3 regions of the Streptomyces sp. NPDC047315 genome follow, and region 2 is predicted to be linked to each of the others. Evidence: riboswitches for the same ligand, from Rfam matches in the RefSeq annotation. Region 2 holds a riboswitch; each other region holds the start of a gene.
What was found. A riboswitch is a leader RNA that binds a small molecule or an ion and turns the genes downstream of it on or off. The one in region 2 is predicted to bind cobalamin.
Positions count from the first base shown of each region.

Region 1 (4,797 bases), on a different contig from region 2:
GAGTTCGTCCGTGGTCGCCGCGAGCCGGGGGACGACTTCGCGGGCGCCGAACTCCAGGACGGCGGCGACCTGTTCGCCGTGCTCGGTGGGGACCGCGGCCGGGTCCCAGCCGGCGTCCTCCATCGCCTGGACGAGGTCGCGGGCCCGCTGCTCCGCTTCGTCCGCGGTCGTACGGGTGGCGGCGGACTCGTCGAGGCCGAGGGCTTCGCGCAGGCCGGGCAGGGCGGTGGCGCCGCCCCAGATCTGGCGGGCGCGCAGGATAGCGAGGACCAGGTTGACGCGGTCGGGCCCGGCGGGCGCGGTGCCGAGGACGTGCAGGCCGTCGCGGATCTGGGCGTCCTTGACCTCGCACAGCCAGCCGTCGACGTGGAGGAGGAAGTCGTCGAAGCCGTCGTCGTCGGGGCGGTCGGCCATGCCCAGGTCGTGGTCCAGCTTGGCGGCCTGGATGAGGGTCCAGATCTGGGCGCGGATGGCCGGCAGCTTCGCCGGGTCCATCGAGGAGATCTGGGCGTACTCGTCGAGGAGCTGTTCCAGGCGGGCGATGTCGCCGTAGGAGTCGGCGCGGGCCATCGGCGGGACGAGGTGGTCGACGAGGGTGGCGTGCACGCGCCGCTTGGCCTGGGTGCCCTCGCCGGGGTCGTTCACGAGGAACGGGTAGACCAGCGGCAGGTCGCCGAGTGCGGCGTCCGGGCCGCAGGCGGCGGACAGGCCCGCGTTCTTGCCGGGCAGCCACTCCAGGTTGCCGTGCTTGCCCAGGTGGACCATGGCGTCGGCGCCGAAGCCGCCGTCGGACTGCGGGGCGGCGATCCAGCGGTAGGCGGCCAGGTAGTGGTGGGAGGGTGGCAGGTCGGGGTCGTGGTAGATCGCGATCGGGTTCTCTCCGAAGCCGCGCGGCGGCTGGATCAGCACGAGCAGGTTGCCGAAGCGCAGGGCCGCGAGGACGATGTCGCCCTCCGGGTTGGCGCTGCGGTCGACGAACATCTCGCCCGGGGCCGGGCCCCAGTGCTCCTCGACGGCCGAGCGCAGCTCCTTGGGCAAGGTGGCGAACCAGCGCCGGTAGTCCGCCGCGGGGATGCGGACCGGGTTGCGGGCGAGCTGTTCGTCGGTGAGCCAGTCCTGGTCGTGTCCGCCCGCGTCGATCAGCGCGCGGATCAGCTCGTCGCCGTCGCCCGAGGCGAGGCCGGGGACGTCCGTGTCGCCGAAGTCGTAGCCCTCGGTGCGCAGTCGGCGCAGCAGGGCGACGGCGCTGGCGGGGGTGTCGAGGCCGACGGCGTTGCCGATGCGGGAGTGCTTGGTCGGGTAGGCGGACAGTACGAGGGCGAGGCGCTTGTCGGCCGCCGGGATGTGCCTGAGGCGTGCGTGGCGGACGGCGATGCCGGCGACGCGGGCGGCGCGCTCGGGGTCGGCGACGTACGCGGGCAGGCCGTCGGCGTCGATCTCCTTGAAGGAGAACGGCACGGTGATCAGTCGGCCGTCGAACTCGGGCACGGCGATCTGGCTGGCCGCGTCCAGCGGGGAGACGCCCTCGTCGTTCTCCTCCCAGGCGGCGCGCGATCCGGTGAGGCACAGGGCCTGGAGGATCGGCACGTCCAGCGCGGTCAGCGCGCCGGCGTCCCAGGACTCGTCGTCGCCGCCGGCGGACGCGTCGGCGGGCTTGGTGCCGCCGGCGGCGAGGACGGTGGTGACGATGACGTCGACGGCGCGCAGCTCTTCGATCAGCTCGGGCTCGGGGGCCCGCAGCGAGGCGACGTACAGGGGCCGGGGCCGTCCGCCGGCGGCTTCGACGGCGTCGCACAGCGCGTGGACGAAGGCGGTGTTCCCGCTCATGTGGTGGGCGCGGTAGTAGAGCACGGCGACGTTCGGGCCGTCGCCGGCGGGCGGCGCGGTCCGCTCCAGGGGGCCCCAGGTGGGGGCCGGTGCGGGAGCATCGAAGCCGTGGCCGGTGAGCAGGACCGTGTCGGACAGGAAACGGGCGAGGTGTTCCAGGTTGGTCGGCCCGCCGTGGGCGAGGTAGGCGTGGGCTTCGGCGGCGATCCCGACGGGGACGGTGGAGGCGGCCATCAGTTGGGCGTCGGGGGCCTGTTCGCCGGAGAGGACGACGACGGGGCGCGTCCCGTCGGCCATCAGCAGGTCGAGCCCCTCCTGCCAGGCGCGCAGGCCGCCGAGGAGTCGTACGACGACGAGGTCGACCCCGTCGAGGAGGGCGGGCAGGTCGTCCAGCGGGAGACGGGCCGGATTGGCGAAGCGGTAGGGCACCGGGCCCGCGGACGCACGGGCGCTGAGCAGGTCGGTGTCGGATGTCGACAGGAGCAGGATCATGCGGCGTCGGCCTTCCTCGGGGTGTCCGCGCCCCGGGCGTGTCAGACGGCGGGAGTTCCTGGCTCACCCGGCCCTTGCGGGTCGGGTTCACAGTGGCGGGACCGCGCCGGATTCACACCGGGCTTCCTCCCCTGTCGCCGTCGTGGCGATGGCGGACCGGCTGGTCCGCCCGAGACATAGTAAGGGCCGGGCGACGAGGGCGGGACGTACCACCGGTGTGACGATCGGTATGCTCGCCGCCATGGCTCCCTCACCTTCATCGCCCCAGGCCACGACGGCTGCGCGGGAACGTGGCGACGCCTGCCCGGGGACCTTGCGGCTGCACGCCGCGGACGACGGCGCGCTGGCCCGGGTCCGCCTCCCCGGGGGCGTGGTGACCGTCGCGCAGGCGCGGACGCTGGCAGCAGCGGCCCGGCGACTGGGGGACGGTGACCTCCACCTCACGTCACGCGGGAACGTTCAGCTGCGGGGGTTGCGGGAGGGCTGCGGCGCCGAGTTGGCCGAGGTGCTGGGTGCTGCCGGGCTGTTGCCCGCCCCCGGGCACGAACGCGTGCGCAACGTCGTCGCGTCGCCGCTGTCGGGCCTGGACGGGCGCGGTCTGCACGACGTGCGGCCGTGGTTGACGGCCCTGGACCGGTTCCTGTGCGCGAGCAGTGCGACCCGCAAGTTGTCGGGGCGGTTCCTGTTCGCCCTGGACGACGGGCGCGGGGACGTGGCCGGGCTGGGCGCCGACGTGACCGTACGGGCGAGGGCCGACGGCGGGGCCGCCCTGTGCCTCGGGTCGACCGGGGCGGTGCTGCGGGTGTCCGCGGACGACGCGCCGCGGTCGGCCGTCCTGGCCGCGGAGGCTTTCCTCACGACCGTAGCGGCGAGCGGGACGCCGGTCTGGCGGGTGGACGAACTCGCCGTGGCAGCCGAAGAGTTGGCGAGCGCGGTGGGCCGTCGACTGACGGACGGCGCAGTCGACTTCGAGAAGACGGCGCAGCGCGAGCCGGTGGACACCGCCGGTCCCCCGCCGGGAGCCGTCGGCACGGCCCTGTCCGTACACGTTCCGCTGGGTCGTCTCTCCGCCGCGCAGTGGGGGGAGTTGATCGGTGTCGCCGCGTCCCCGTCGAGCGGCGAGCTGCGGCTGACCCCGTGGCGGGGCGTCGTGGTACCGGTGCCGGACCTCGACGGCCCGCAGGCGGCCACGGCGCTGGACCGGCTGGAGGCCGCCGGCCTCGTCGTCGACCCCGCCTCCCCCTGGCTCCGCGTCGGCGCCTGCGTCGGTCGGCCCGGGTGCGCGAAGTCCCGTACTGACGTACGGGCGGACGCCACGCGCGCCCTGGTCGCCGTCGGCCGCGCACCCCTGCCCGTGTACTGGTCCGGGTGCGAGCGGCGCTGCGGGCGCCCGCGCGGCGATCTGATCGACGCGGTCGCCGCGCCGGACGGCGGATACCGGCTGACCGCCGCGGTGCAGGGCCGCGACCCCCGTACCACCGCACTGGACGACCCTTCCCACTTCGCCACCGCCCTGGCGGCGATCGCCCCATGAGCCGCACCACGACCGAGAGCAGCGAGAAGAACACCGTGACCACCTACGACTACGAGAAGGACGGCGCCGCGATCTACCGGCAGTCCTTCGCCACCATCCGCGCGGAGGCGGACCTCGCGGGCCTGCCCGCCGACGTCAGCCAGGTCGCGGTGCGGATGATCCACGCCTGCGGAATGGTCGATCTGGTGCGCGACGTCGCGTACACGCCCGCAGTGGTGGCCCGCGCCCGCGAGGCCCTGCGCGCCGGGGCGCCGATCCTCTGCGACGTCCAGATGGTGGCGAGCGGTGTGACCCGCAAGCGGCTGCCCGCCGACAACGACGTGGTGTGCACCCTGTCCGACCCGGCCGTGCCCGAGTTGGCGGCCCGGTTCGGCACCACGCGCAGCGCCGCCGCGATGGAGCTGTGGCGGGACCGGCTGGAGGGCGCCGTGGTCGCCGTCGGCAACGCGCCCACCGCGCTGTTCAGGCTGCTGGAGATGATCGAGGAGGGCGCGCCGCGGCCGGCCGCGGTCATCGGCGTCCCCGTCGGCTTCGTCGGCGCCGTCGAGTCCAAGGACGCCCTCGCCGCGCACCCGTCGGGGCTGGAGCACCTGGTGGTGCGGGGCCGTCGGGGCGGCAGCGCCATCGCCGCCGCCGCGCTCAACGCGATCGCGAGCGAAGAAGAGTGAACGAGAGCGGGCACACAAGCGTGAACGGCAAGCTGTACGGCGTCGGCCTGGGCCCCGGCGACCCTTCGTTGATGACCCTGCGCGCGGTCGAGGCGATCGCGGAGGCGGACGTGGTCGCGTACCACAGCGCCCGGCACGGGCGGTCCATCGCCCGCTCGATCGCGGCGAAGCACCTGCGCGCCGACCACGTCGAGGAGCCGTTGGTCTACCCGCTCACGACGGAGACCACGGACCATCCCGGCGGCTACCGGGGCGCGATGGAGGAGTTCTACGCCG
Region 1 is NZ_JBEYTZ010000063.1:12,110-16,906, reverse strand. Features, by position in the region: gene cobN (cobaltochelatase subunit CobN) at 1-2,319, opposite strand, end outside; cobalamin riboswitch at 2,361-2,480, opposite strand; gene cobG (precorrin-3B synthase) at 2,549-3,853, shown strand; gene ABZ842_RS37560 (precorrin-8X methylmutase) at 3,850-4,521, shown strand; gene ABZ842_RS37555 (precorrin-2 C(20)-methyltransferase) at 4,542-4,797, shown strand, end outside.
Region 1: linked by a shared signal. The riboswitch ahead of cobN (cobaltochelatase subunit CobN) and the one ahead of ABZ842_RS18200 (cobalamin biosynthesis protein) in region 2 are both predicted to bind cobalamin.

Region 2 (4,797 bases):
GTTCCTCGCGCAGCGCCGCGAACGACGTGTCCGGCGCCGGCACGAAGCGCCGGCCCGCCGCCTGTGCGACCCGCCGCAAGAAGCCGCGGCGGAAGCCGTCGCTCTCCAGCGAGCCGTGCCAGTGCGTGCCCCACACCGCCCCCACCCGGCAGCCGTCCAAGAACGCCTCGCCGCCCAGCACCTCGGCGACGCCGTGGTGGATCTCGTACCCCTCCACCGGCTCCCCGAGCGCCGAACCGGTCGGCCGGGCCAGCGTCTTGTCCGTCGCGAACCGCACCCGCACCGGCAGCAGCCCGAGTCCGGCGACCTCGCCCGCGCGGGACTCCACGTCGTCCTCGACGTGCTCGCCCAGGAGCTGGAAGCCGCCGCAGATCCCGAGCACCGGGCGGCCCTCGGCGGCCCGCCGCACGAGCGCGTCGGCGAGGCCGCGCTCCCGTAGCCACGCCAGTGCCCGGACCGTGCCCCGGGTACCGGGGACGACGACCAGGTCCGCGTCCACCAGCTCCTCCGGCCGGTCCACGAACCGCACCACCACGCCCGGCTCGGCCGCGAGCGCGTCCACGTCGGTGAAGTTGGACATCAGGGGCACGGCGCACACCGCCACCCGCAGCACCTCGTCGCCGACCGGGGGAGCCACCACCGACTCGCGCACGGCGCCGCGCAGCGACACCCGCAGGCCGTCCTCCTCGTCGATGCCGAGCCCGTGCGCGTACGGCAGGACGCCGTACGAGCGGCGCCCGGTGATCCCTTCGAGCATGTCGAGGCCCGGCCGCAGCAGGCTCACGTCACCGCGGAACTTGTTGACCAGGTACCCGGCGACCAGGCGCTGGTCCGCCGCGTCGAGCAGCGCCGTGGTGCCGAAGAAGGACGCGAACACGCCGCCCCGGTCGATGTCGCCGACGACGAGCACCGGCAGCTCCGCGGCGCGCGCCACGCCCATGTTCACGATGTCCGTGCGCCGCAGGTTGATCTCCGCGGGGCTGCCGGCGCCCTCGCAGATCACGGCGTCGTACGTGCTCCGCAACTCCTCCAGGCACTCCACGACCGTGGACAGCAGCGCCGCTCGGCCGCCGCCGGCGGCCGGGGTCCCCGAGCCGAAGAAGCCGCGGGCGCTCATCTCCCCGACCGGGCGGCCCAGCAGGACCACCTGGCTGGTGCGGTCGCTGCCGGGCTTGAGCAGCACCGGGTTCATCAGCGCGGTCGGCTCCACCCGGGCGGCCTGCGCCTGCATGGCCTGGGCCCGCCCGATCTCGGCGCCGTCGCGCGTCACGTACGAGTTGAGGGACATGTTCTGGCCCTTGAAGGGGGCCACCTTCACGCCCTGGCGGGTCAGCCAGCGGCAGATCCCCGCGGTCACCACGCTCTTGCCCGCGTCGGACGTCGTACCTGCGACGAGCAGTCCGCCGCCGCGTCGCTGACCGCTCATATGGCCCGCCCCTTCCGAAGTCGTACCGGCACCTGCGTACGGGCCAGTCGGCCGGCCAGCAGCCGCGCGGCCACGCTCGTGCCCAGCGCCAGCACGCCGACGCGCCGCGACAGCCGCACCGCGCGCGCCACGTCGGTGACCGCGACCGGGCGGGCGGCGCCGTTGAGCACCGCCCGGTGCTCCGTCCGGCCGCCGTACGACAGCGTGCCGCCGAGCCGCACTCCGAGCGCGCCCGCGAACGACGCCTCCACGGGGCCCGCGTTCGGGCTCGGATGGCGGTGCGCATCGGCCCGCCAGGCACGTACCGCCGCGCGCGGGTCGTCCCCGGCGACCACCGCGAGGGCGGCCGTCAGCCGCGCCCCCGGCCAGCCGACGACGTCGTCCAGGCGCGCCGAGGCCCAGCCGAACCGGCGGTGCCGCGGCGATTTGTGGCCCACCATCGCGTCGAGGGTGTTCACCGCACGGAAGCCCACCAGACCGGGCACGCCGGCGAGCGCGCCCCACACCAGGGCCCCCACCACGGCGTCGGAGGTGTTCTCGGCGACCGACTCCACCACCGCGCGTGCGATCTGCTGCTCGGACAGGGAGTGCGGATCCCGGCCGCACAGGTGCGGCAGCCGCGCCCGGGCGGCGGCGAGGTCGCCGGCCGCCAGCGCGTCCCCGACGGTGCGCGCCTCCCGCCCCAGCGACGTGCCCCCGACCACGGCCCAGGTGGCGGCGGCGGTCAGGGCGAGGGACGCGGCGGAGTGACGGCGCGCCCCGTGCGCGACGAGCGCCGCGGCGCCGACGGCGCCCCCGGCGCACACGGCGGTGTGCAGCGCGCCCCACCCGCGGTGGTCACGCCACAAGGTGCGCTCCACGGCGCCTGCGGCCCGGCCGAAGGCGGCGACGGGGTGTCCCCGGCGCGGATCGCCGAACAGCAGGTCACCGAGGACGCCGGTGGCGGCGCCGTACGCGAAGACACGGTCGGGCCGCACGGTTCAGCCGGCCGTCGGGCCGCAGGGCCGCGGGTCGCGCCGTCCGCGGGGGAGCAGCGGGCGCGGGGCGCGCCCCGGTGCTCTTCCCGGTGCGTGCAGAGCAGGTACGAAGCCGCAGCCGCGCATGTCGCATGTCCTCACTCAGGGTGTCCGCGCCCTGGTTCGACGTGATCGGCGGCGAGAGTTCCTGGCTCCCGGGGAGGGCTCCCCGGTGACAGTGGCGGGACCGCGCCGGATTCGCACCGGACTTCCTCTGCTGCCGCCGTAATGGCCCCGGCAGTCCACCACGGGGTGAGAAGGGCCGTCAACTTGCCCTTGACCTGCGACGGAGCCGTACGCACCACGACGGGCCGGGTCGTACGTCCAGCGAGGACGTACGACCCGGCCCGTCGTGGCGCGGTGCTGCGGCCGGATCGGCCGGTCAGTCGACGATGAGATAGATGCCGTAGGCCACGGCCACCGCGCAGAGCGCGAAGCAGGCGTACGCACCGGTGCGCGTCAGCACTCCGGAGCCACCGCCCGAGGCGCTCGCGGTCTCCTGCTTGCTGAGCATCACCACGCCCAGCGAGAAGAGGCCGACGAGGGCGACGGTGGCGACGAGGCTCACGCCGAAGACGGAACCGAGGGCTTCCCAGTCGATTTTCATGTTGCTCTGTCCTTACACCGCAGCCGGGCTGGCCGGGCCGTTCTCCGACGTCGAGGACGTGGCGGAGGCGGCGGAGGCCGGGATGGTCTTCGTGAGGTCGGCGCCGTCCGTGGCGCCCATGCCGCCGGCCGGCGGCGGGGTGACGGCCGCGATGGCGTTGGTGACGACGCCGGCGGGCTCGTCGGCGCTCTGTGCAGCGGCGCCGTCGGCCTGCTCGTCGACGTCGTTGACGTTGGTGTGGTCGACGACCTGGCGGCGGGAGATCACCCAGATCGCGGCGCTGGAGGCGACCAGGAAGACCGCGACCACGGCCACGCCCCAGTCACCCTGCTTGGTCACGAACTCGGAGGCGGCGGCGACCAGCGCGGCGGCCGGCAGGGTCAGACCCCAGGCCACGAACATCCGGGTGGCGGTCGACCAGCGGACCACGCCGCCCTTGCGGCCCAGGCCCGCACCCATGACGGCGCCGGAGCAGGAGTGCGTGGTGGAGAGGGAGAAACCGAGGTTCGAGGAGGCCAGGATGACCGTCGCCGCGCTGGTCTGGGCGGCGAAGCCCTGCTGCGGCTGGAGGTCGGTCAGGCCCTTGCCCATGGTGCGGATGATGCGCCAGCCACCGAGGTACGTGCCGAGGGCGATGGCCACGCCCGCGGAGACGATGACCCACAGCGGGGGGTTCGAGCCGGGGTCGAGGACGTCGCTGGCGACCAGGGCCAGGGTGATGATGCCCATCGTCTTCTGGGCGTCGTTGGTGCCGTGGGCCAGGGAGACCAGGCCGGCCGAGGCGATCTGACCCGCCTTGTAGCCCTTCTCGGTGCCCTTGGCGTCCGTGTTGCGGCCGATCTTGTACGTCAGTCGGGTGGCCAGCATCGCGGCGATGCCGGCGACGAGCGGCGCCGCGACGGCCGGGATCAGGACCTTGGTGATGACCGTGCCGCTGTTGACGGCGTCGAAGCCGACGGACGCGACGGTCGCGCCCACCAGGCCGCCCATCAGGGCGTGCGACGAACTGGACGGCAGACCGACCAGCCAGGTCAGCAGGTTCCAGAGGATGGCGCCGACGAGCGCGGCGAAGATGACTTCTGGGGTGATGCCTGATTCGTCGACTATGCCGCTGGAGATGGTCTTGGCGACCTCCACCGACAGGAACGCGCCGACGAGGTTGAGCACGGCGGACATGGCCACCGCGGTCTTGGGCTTCATGGCGCCGGTCGAGATGGTGGTCGCCATCGCGTTGGCGGTGTCGTGGAAACCGTTCGTGAAATCGAACACGAGAGCTGTCACGATCACGATCGCGAGCAGCAGCGTGATGTGTTCCATTTACCCAGGCAATCTATGGACGTCAGTGGCTCGCCGAACGTAAGTAACCTGGGTGAACGGAAGGTGAACTGGGGCGGGACTCACGGTGTCTCCAAGCGGTTCTAATGATTCCGTTTGTGTGTCGTCCGGGGTGCGGACCCACCCCGCCGCCGCCCTCCCGGCCGTCCGCGGCCCCGCGCCGCTGGGCGGCCGACCCTGCGGCGTCGATCTCTCGTCGATCTCCCGCCGCTTTCCTCTGACTTTGTGGTGATATGCATCACGGGTCCCTCTGGGCGACCGCGGCAGCGGCTGACAGGATCGGCACATGACCGAACGGACGTCCTACGACGAGATCGAACACACCTGGCGCGCCCTCGTGGCCACCGCCTGCCGCAGCTCCGCCGACGGCCTGGTCGTCGGCACCTCCGGCAACGTGTCCGCCCGGGTCGGCC
Region 2 is NZ_JBEYTZ010000014.1:55,301-60,097, reverse strand. Features, by position in the region: gene ABZ842_RS18205 (cobyric acid synthase) at 1-1,426, opposite strand, end outside; gene ABZ842_RS18200 (cobalamin biosynthesis protein) at 1,423-2,403, opposite strand; cobalamin riboswitch at 2,565-2,696, opposite strand; gene ABZ842_RS18195 (hypothetical protein) at 2,825-3,049, opposite strand; gene ABZ842_RS18190 (inorganic phosphate transporter) at 3,062-4,366, opposite strand; gene ABZ842_RS18185 (class II aldolase/adducin family protein) at 4,671-4,797, shown strand, end outside.

Region 3 (4,797 bases), on a different contig from region 2:
GCTTGGGCAGGTAGTCGTCGGCCCCGAGCGCCAGTCCCGCGATCCGCTCGTGCACGGCGCCGGAGGCAGTGAGCATCAGCACACGGGTCAGCAGCCGACGCTCGACCACCCATCGGCACACGTCGTCCCCGTGGACCCCGGGCAGGTCGCGGTCCAGGACCACCACTTCGTAGCCGCCGGAGTCGAGCTTCGCCAGCGCCTGCGTCCCGTCGTGCGCCACGTCCACCGCGATCGCGTCGCGCCGCAGCCCCTCGGCGACCATCCGCGCCAGGAACTCCTCGTCCTCCACCACCAGTACCCGCATGGCTCCTTCCTATCGCAGCGCGCATTTCCGCAGCGTTTGCACGATCGGATAAGGCGACGAAATCCCCGTCCCGGATAGAACGGAGACCGGCCCGACCGCGCATCCAACGCACCCGCGGAAGGGCCCTGTGCGTCACCAGAGAGAAGGGTTTGCATGAAGCTCATCGAGAACCGGACGGGCCGGCGTCCTGCAATCGTCGGCTCCCTTGCGGCACTTGCCGGGGTGGTAGCCCTCGCGACTCCGGCGCAGGCCGTCGTCGGAGGGTCCGACGCTCCCGCGCCAGAATCCTGGATGGCCTCCCTCCAGACGAAGGACGGCGCGTTCTGCGGCGGCACGCTGATCGACAGCGCATGGGTCCTGACGGCATTTCACTGCGTCGGAAGCGGCATCGCGAAGGACGACATACGGATTCGGATCGGCAGCCTCACCACCGGCACGGGTGGCACGGTCGCCAAGGTCCAGCAGGTCATCAAGCACCCCGACGCCAACATCACGCCCGACGGCGCGTTCGCGGGGCCCGACCTCGCCCTGCTCAAGCTGGACAAGCCGGTGCCCAACCGGCCCGCCAAGCTCAACGCGAAGACGCCGCCGACCGGTACACCGGCACGGCTCTTGGGCTGGGGAAACGCGTGTGAGGTCGACTTCTGCGAACCGGAGAAGCTTCAGGAACTCCAATTGCCCCTGCGCCAGAAGGTCACCGACAAACTCCGCTTCGAGGACGACAGGTTCCGCGGAAGCGGGCCCGGTGATTCCGGCGGCCCGCTGGTCATCAAGTCCGGCGACGGCTGGCGGCTCGCCGGGGTCGTGTCGTCCGGTGGCCGCACCAGCACGTACGCCCTCTCCTCCTTCACCGACGTGGCGCAGTACCGGAAATGGATCGTCCGGAGCATGAAGCAGCACTGACGGGTTGCTCAAGAGCCACACCACGCGTAATCCGACCGGTCGCAGGGGGCGTCGCGCGAAATGACGCCAGGGCGGTTCAGCCGGTCGGTCGGTCGATTCGATAGACGAAGTGCTCGCGGTCGTCGGCGGGATTGTCGGGCTCCAACAACGCTTCGGCGTAGCGGTGGAGCCCGGCCTTCTCCAACATGCGCCAGGAGGCCCGGTTGGCCGCGTGGACGGGCACGACGATGCTCTTCGCGTCCGGGTGATCCGTCCAGGTGGCCGCGACGACGGCCCGGACGATCCGCGTACCGAGCCCCCGGCCGGTCAGCTCAAGGTCACCGATCAGATAGTCCAGGGTCATCGCCTGCTCGGGCACCTCGGCCTGGGACGCCAGGTCGCCGAGGTACTGCGGATAGTCCGCGACCCAGCACCGCTGCACCAGAGCGACCGGGGTTCCGTCGACGGCGACGAGGAGGTCCTCCGACGGCTCCTCGCCCCGGGCCGCCGGCCCGAAGTCGCGTGCGACCGCTTCCGGCGACGTCTCGTGGTTCCACCAGCGCGCGACGTGCGGCTGCAGGAGCCATTGCCGGAGCCGAGGGAAGTCGGATTCGTCGAGTCTGCGCCAGGTGATCGTCACGGGAAGCCTCACGGAGTAGCCGGCATCTGCGGCTGTTATCCCAGACGACCGCTCCTGGCGTCACCCGGATTTCAGCCCGCGGGGAGCCGCGGAAGCGCCCGGGCACGCCCTCGCCCCGATGCCGGGCCGCCTCGGCCCCACCGTCGCAGCGGCCCGGGCCGCGCGTGTGCGACCACGGGCTACCCCGCCCCCTGCCCCTTCACACACCTCGACCGCGTGTCTCATCCCACTGTCCGGATGATGGACGACATGCGGACCCCTTCGGGAATTGCCGCTTAGGGTGACCGGTGCAGCTGGTTCGTCCCGTCCGCCAGGCGGGTGCGTCGCAAGAGGGAACCCGGTGGGAATCCGGGACTGCCCCGCAGCGGTGAGCGGGAACGACCGCCGTCATACGCACTGGGCCCGAGGGGTCTGGGAAGCGACGGCCAGTAGGTGTCCGCCGGAGGTTCCGGCAGGCGTGCCCGCGAGTCCGAAGACCTGCCCGTTGCCCGTACGCGGACCGGTTCCGCATGCGGCCATCTCGGTGACCTCGTGGGCGGGTCGGCGTACACAGCTGAAGCGAACGACCGCGCACATGTCGCGCGTGGACCGTCCGCCGCTGGTGTCACCCTTCGCGTCCCCGTACCCGGTCACCGGGAACTCAGGGATTCATCTCGCGAAGGAGATCTCCGTGACAGCGAAGTCCGCAGCCGCGGCAGCACGGGCCACCGTGTACGGCTACCCCCGCCAGGGCCGGGGCCGGGAGTTGAAGAAGGCGATCGAGGGCTACTGGAAGGGCCGCGTCACCGCCGAAGCCCTCCGGGCCACCGCCGCCGAGGTGCGCCGCAGCAACTGGCAGGAGCTGGCGCAAGCCGGCATCGACGAGGTCCCCACCGGGGACTTCTCGTACTACGACCACGTCCTCGACACCACCGTCATGGTCGGCGCCGTCCCCGAACGCCACCGGGCGGCCGTCGCTCAGAGCGCGCTCGACGGGTACTTCGCGATGGCCCGGGGCACCCAGGACGTCGCCCCGCTGGAGATGACGAAGTGGTTCGACACCAACTACCACTACCTGGTCCCGGAGCTGGGACCGGACACCGTCTTCACCACCGACGCGACCAAGCAGGTCGGTGAGCTCACGGAGGCCCTCACGCTCGGGCTCACGGCCCGGCCCGTCCTCGTCGGACCCGTCACCTATCTGCTGCTCGCCAAGCCCGCCCCCGGGGTGGCCGCGGACTTCGAACCCCTCACCCTCCTCGACCGGCTCCTGCCCGTCTACGCACAGGTCCTCGCGGAGCTGAAGGCGGCCGGCGCCGAGTGGGTGCAGCTCGACGAGCCGGCGCTCGTCGAGGACCGCTCCCCGGCCGAGCTGAACGCGGCGAGCCGCGCCTATCGGGTCCTCGGCACGCTGACCGACCGCCCGAAGCTGCTGGTCGCCTCCTACTTCGACCAGCTCGGCGACGCCCTGCCCGTCCTCGCCAAGGCACCGATCGACGGACTCGCCCTCGACTTCACCGAGAACGCCGCGGCCAACCTCGACGCCCTCGCCGCCGCCGGCGGCCTGCCCGGCAAGCGCCTGATCGCCGGCGTCGTCAACGGCCGCAACATCTGGGTCAACGACCTCTCCAAGTCCCTGGCCACGCTGGGCACGTTGCTCGGGCTGGCGGACCGGGTGGACGTTGGCGCGTCCTCCTCCCTGCTGCACGTCCCCTTGGACGCCGCTCTGGAGCGGGACGTCGATCCGCAGATCCTGCGCTGGCTCTCCTTCGCCCGGCAGAAGACCACCGAGATCGTCACCCTCACCAAGGGCCTGACCCGCGGCACCGCGGCCATCGAAGGCGAACTCTCCGCCAACCGCGCCGCCCGCTCCTCCCGCGCCACCTCGCCCATCACCCGCGACCCCGACGTCCGCGCCCGCGCCGAAGCCGTCACCGACGCGGACGCCCGACGCTCCCGGCCCTACGGCGAGCGGACGGTGGCGCAGCGCGAACGCCTCGGGCTGCCGCTGCTGCCGACCACCACCATCGGCTCGTTCCCGCAGACCGACGAACTGCGGTTGGCCCGGGCCGACCTGCGGGCCGGCCGGATCGACACCGCCGGTTACGAGGAGCGCATCCGCAACGAGATCCGCGAGGTGCTCTCCTTCCAGGAGAAGACCGGGCTCGACGTCCTGGTCCACGGCGAACCCGAGCGCAACGACATGGTCCAGTACTTCGCCGAGCAGCTCACCGGCTATCTGGCCACCCAGCACGGCTGGGTGCAGTCGTACGGCACCCGTTACGTCCGGCCGCCGATCCTCGCCGGTGACGTCTCCCGCCCCGACCCGATGACCGTGCGCTGGACGACGTACGCCCAGTCGCTCACCGACCGCCCCGTCAAGGGGATGCTGACGGGCCCGGTGACGATGCTCGCCTGGTCCTTCGTCCGCGACGACCAGCCGCTCGGCGACACCGCCCGACAGGTCGCGCTCGCGCTGCGCGACGAGGTCGACGACCTCGAAGCGGCGGGGACGTCCGTCATCCAGGTCGACGAGCCGGCGCTGCGCGAGACCCTGCCGCTGCGCGCCGAGGACCGGCACGCCTACCTGGCCTGGGCCACCGAGGCGTTCCGGCTCACCACCAGCGGCGTCACCCCGGGCACCCAGATCCACACCCACATGTGCTACGCCGAGTTCGGGGACATCGTCCAGGCCATCGACGACCTCGACGCCGACGTCATCAGCCTCGAAGCCACCCGCTCCCACATGCAGGTGGCCCGGGAACTCGCCTCCCACGGCTATCCGCGGGAGGCCGGCCCCGGCGTCTGGGACATCCACTCCCCCCGAGTGCCGAGCGCCGAGGAAGCCGCCGCGCTGCTGCGCACCGGGCTGAAGGCGATCCCCGCCGAACGCCTGTGGGTCAACCCCGACTGCGGTCTGAAGACCCGTGGTTGGCCCGAGACGCGTTCCTCCTTGGAGAACCTCGTCGCCGCGGCCCGCGCCGTCCGCGGC
Region 3 is NZ_JBEYTZ010000033.1:63,776-68,572, forward strand. Features, by position in the region: gene ABZ842_RS30865 (response regulator transcription factor) at 1-304, opposite strand, end outside; gene ABZ842_RS30870 (serine protease) at 458-1,207, shown strand; gene ABZ842_RS30875 (GNAT family N-acetyltransferase) at 1,284-1,826, opposite strand; cobalamin riboswitch at 2,126-2,326, shown strand; gene metE (5-methyltetrahydropteroyltriglutamate--homocysteine S-methyltransferase) at 2,497-4,797, shown strand, end outside.
Region 3: linked by a shared signal. The riboswitch ahead of metE (5-methyltetrahydropteroyltriglutamate--homocysteine S-methyltransferase) and the one ahead of ABZ842_RS18200 (cobalamin biosynthesis protein) in region 2 are both predicted to bind cobalamin.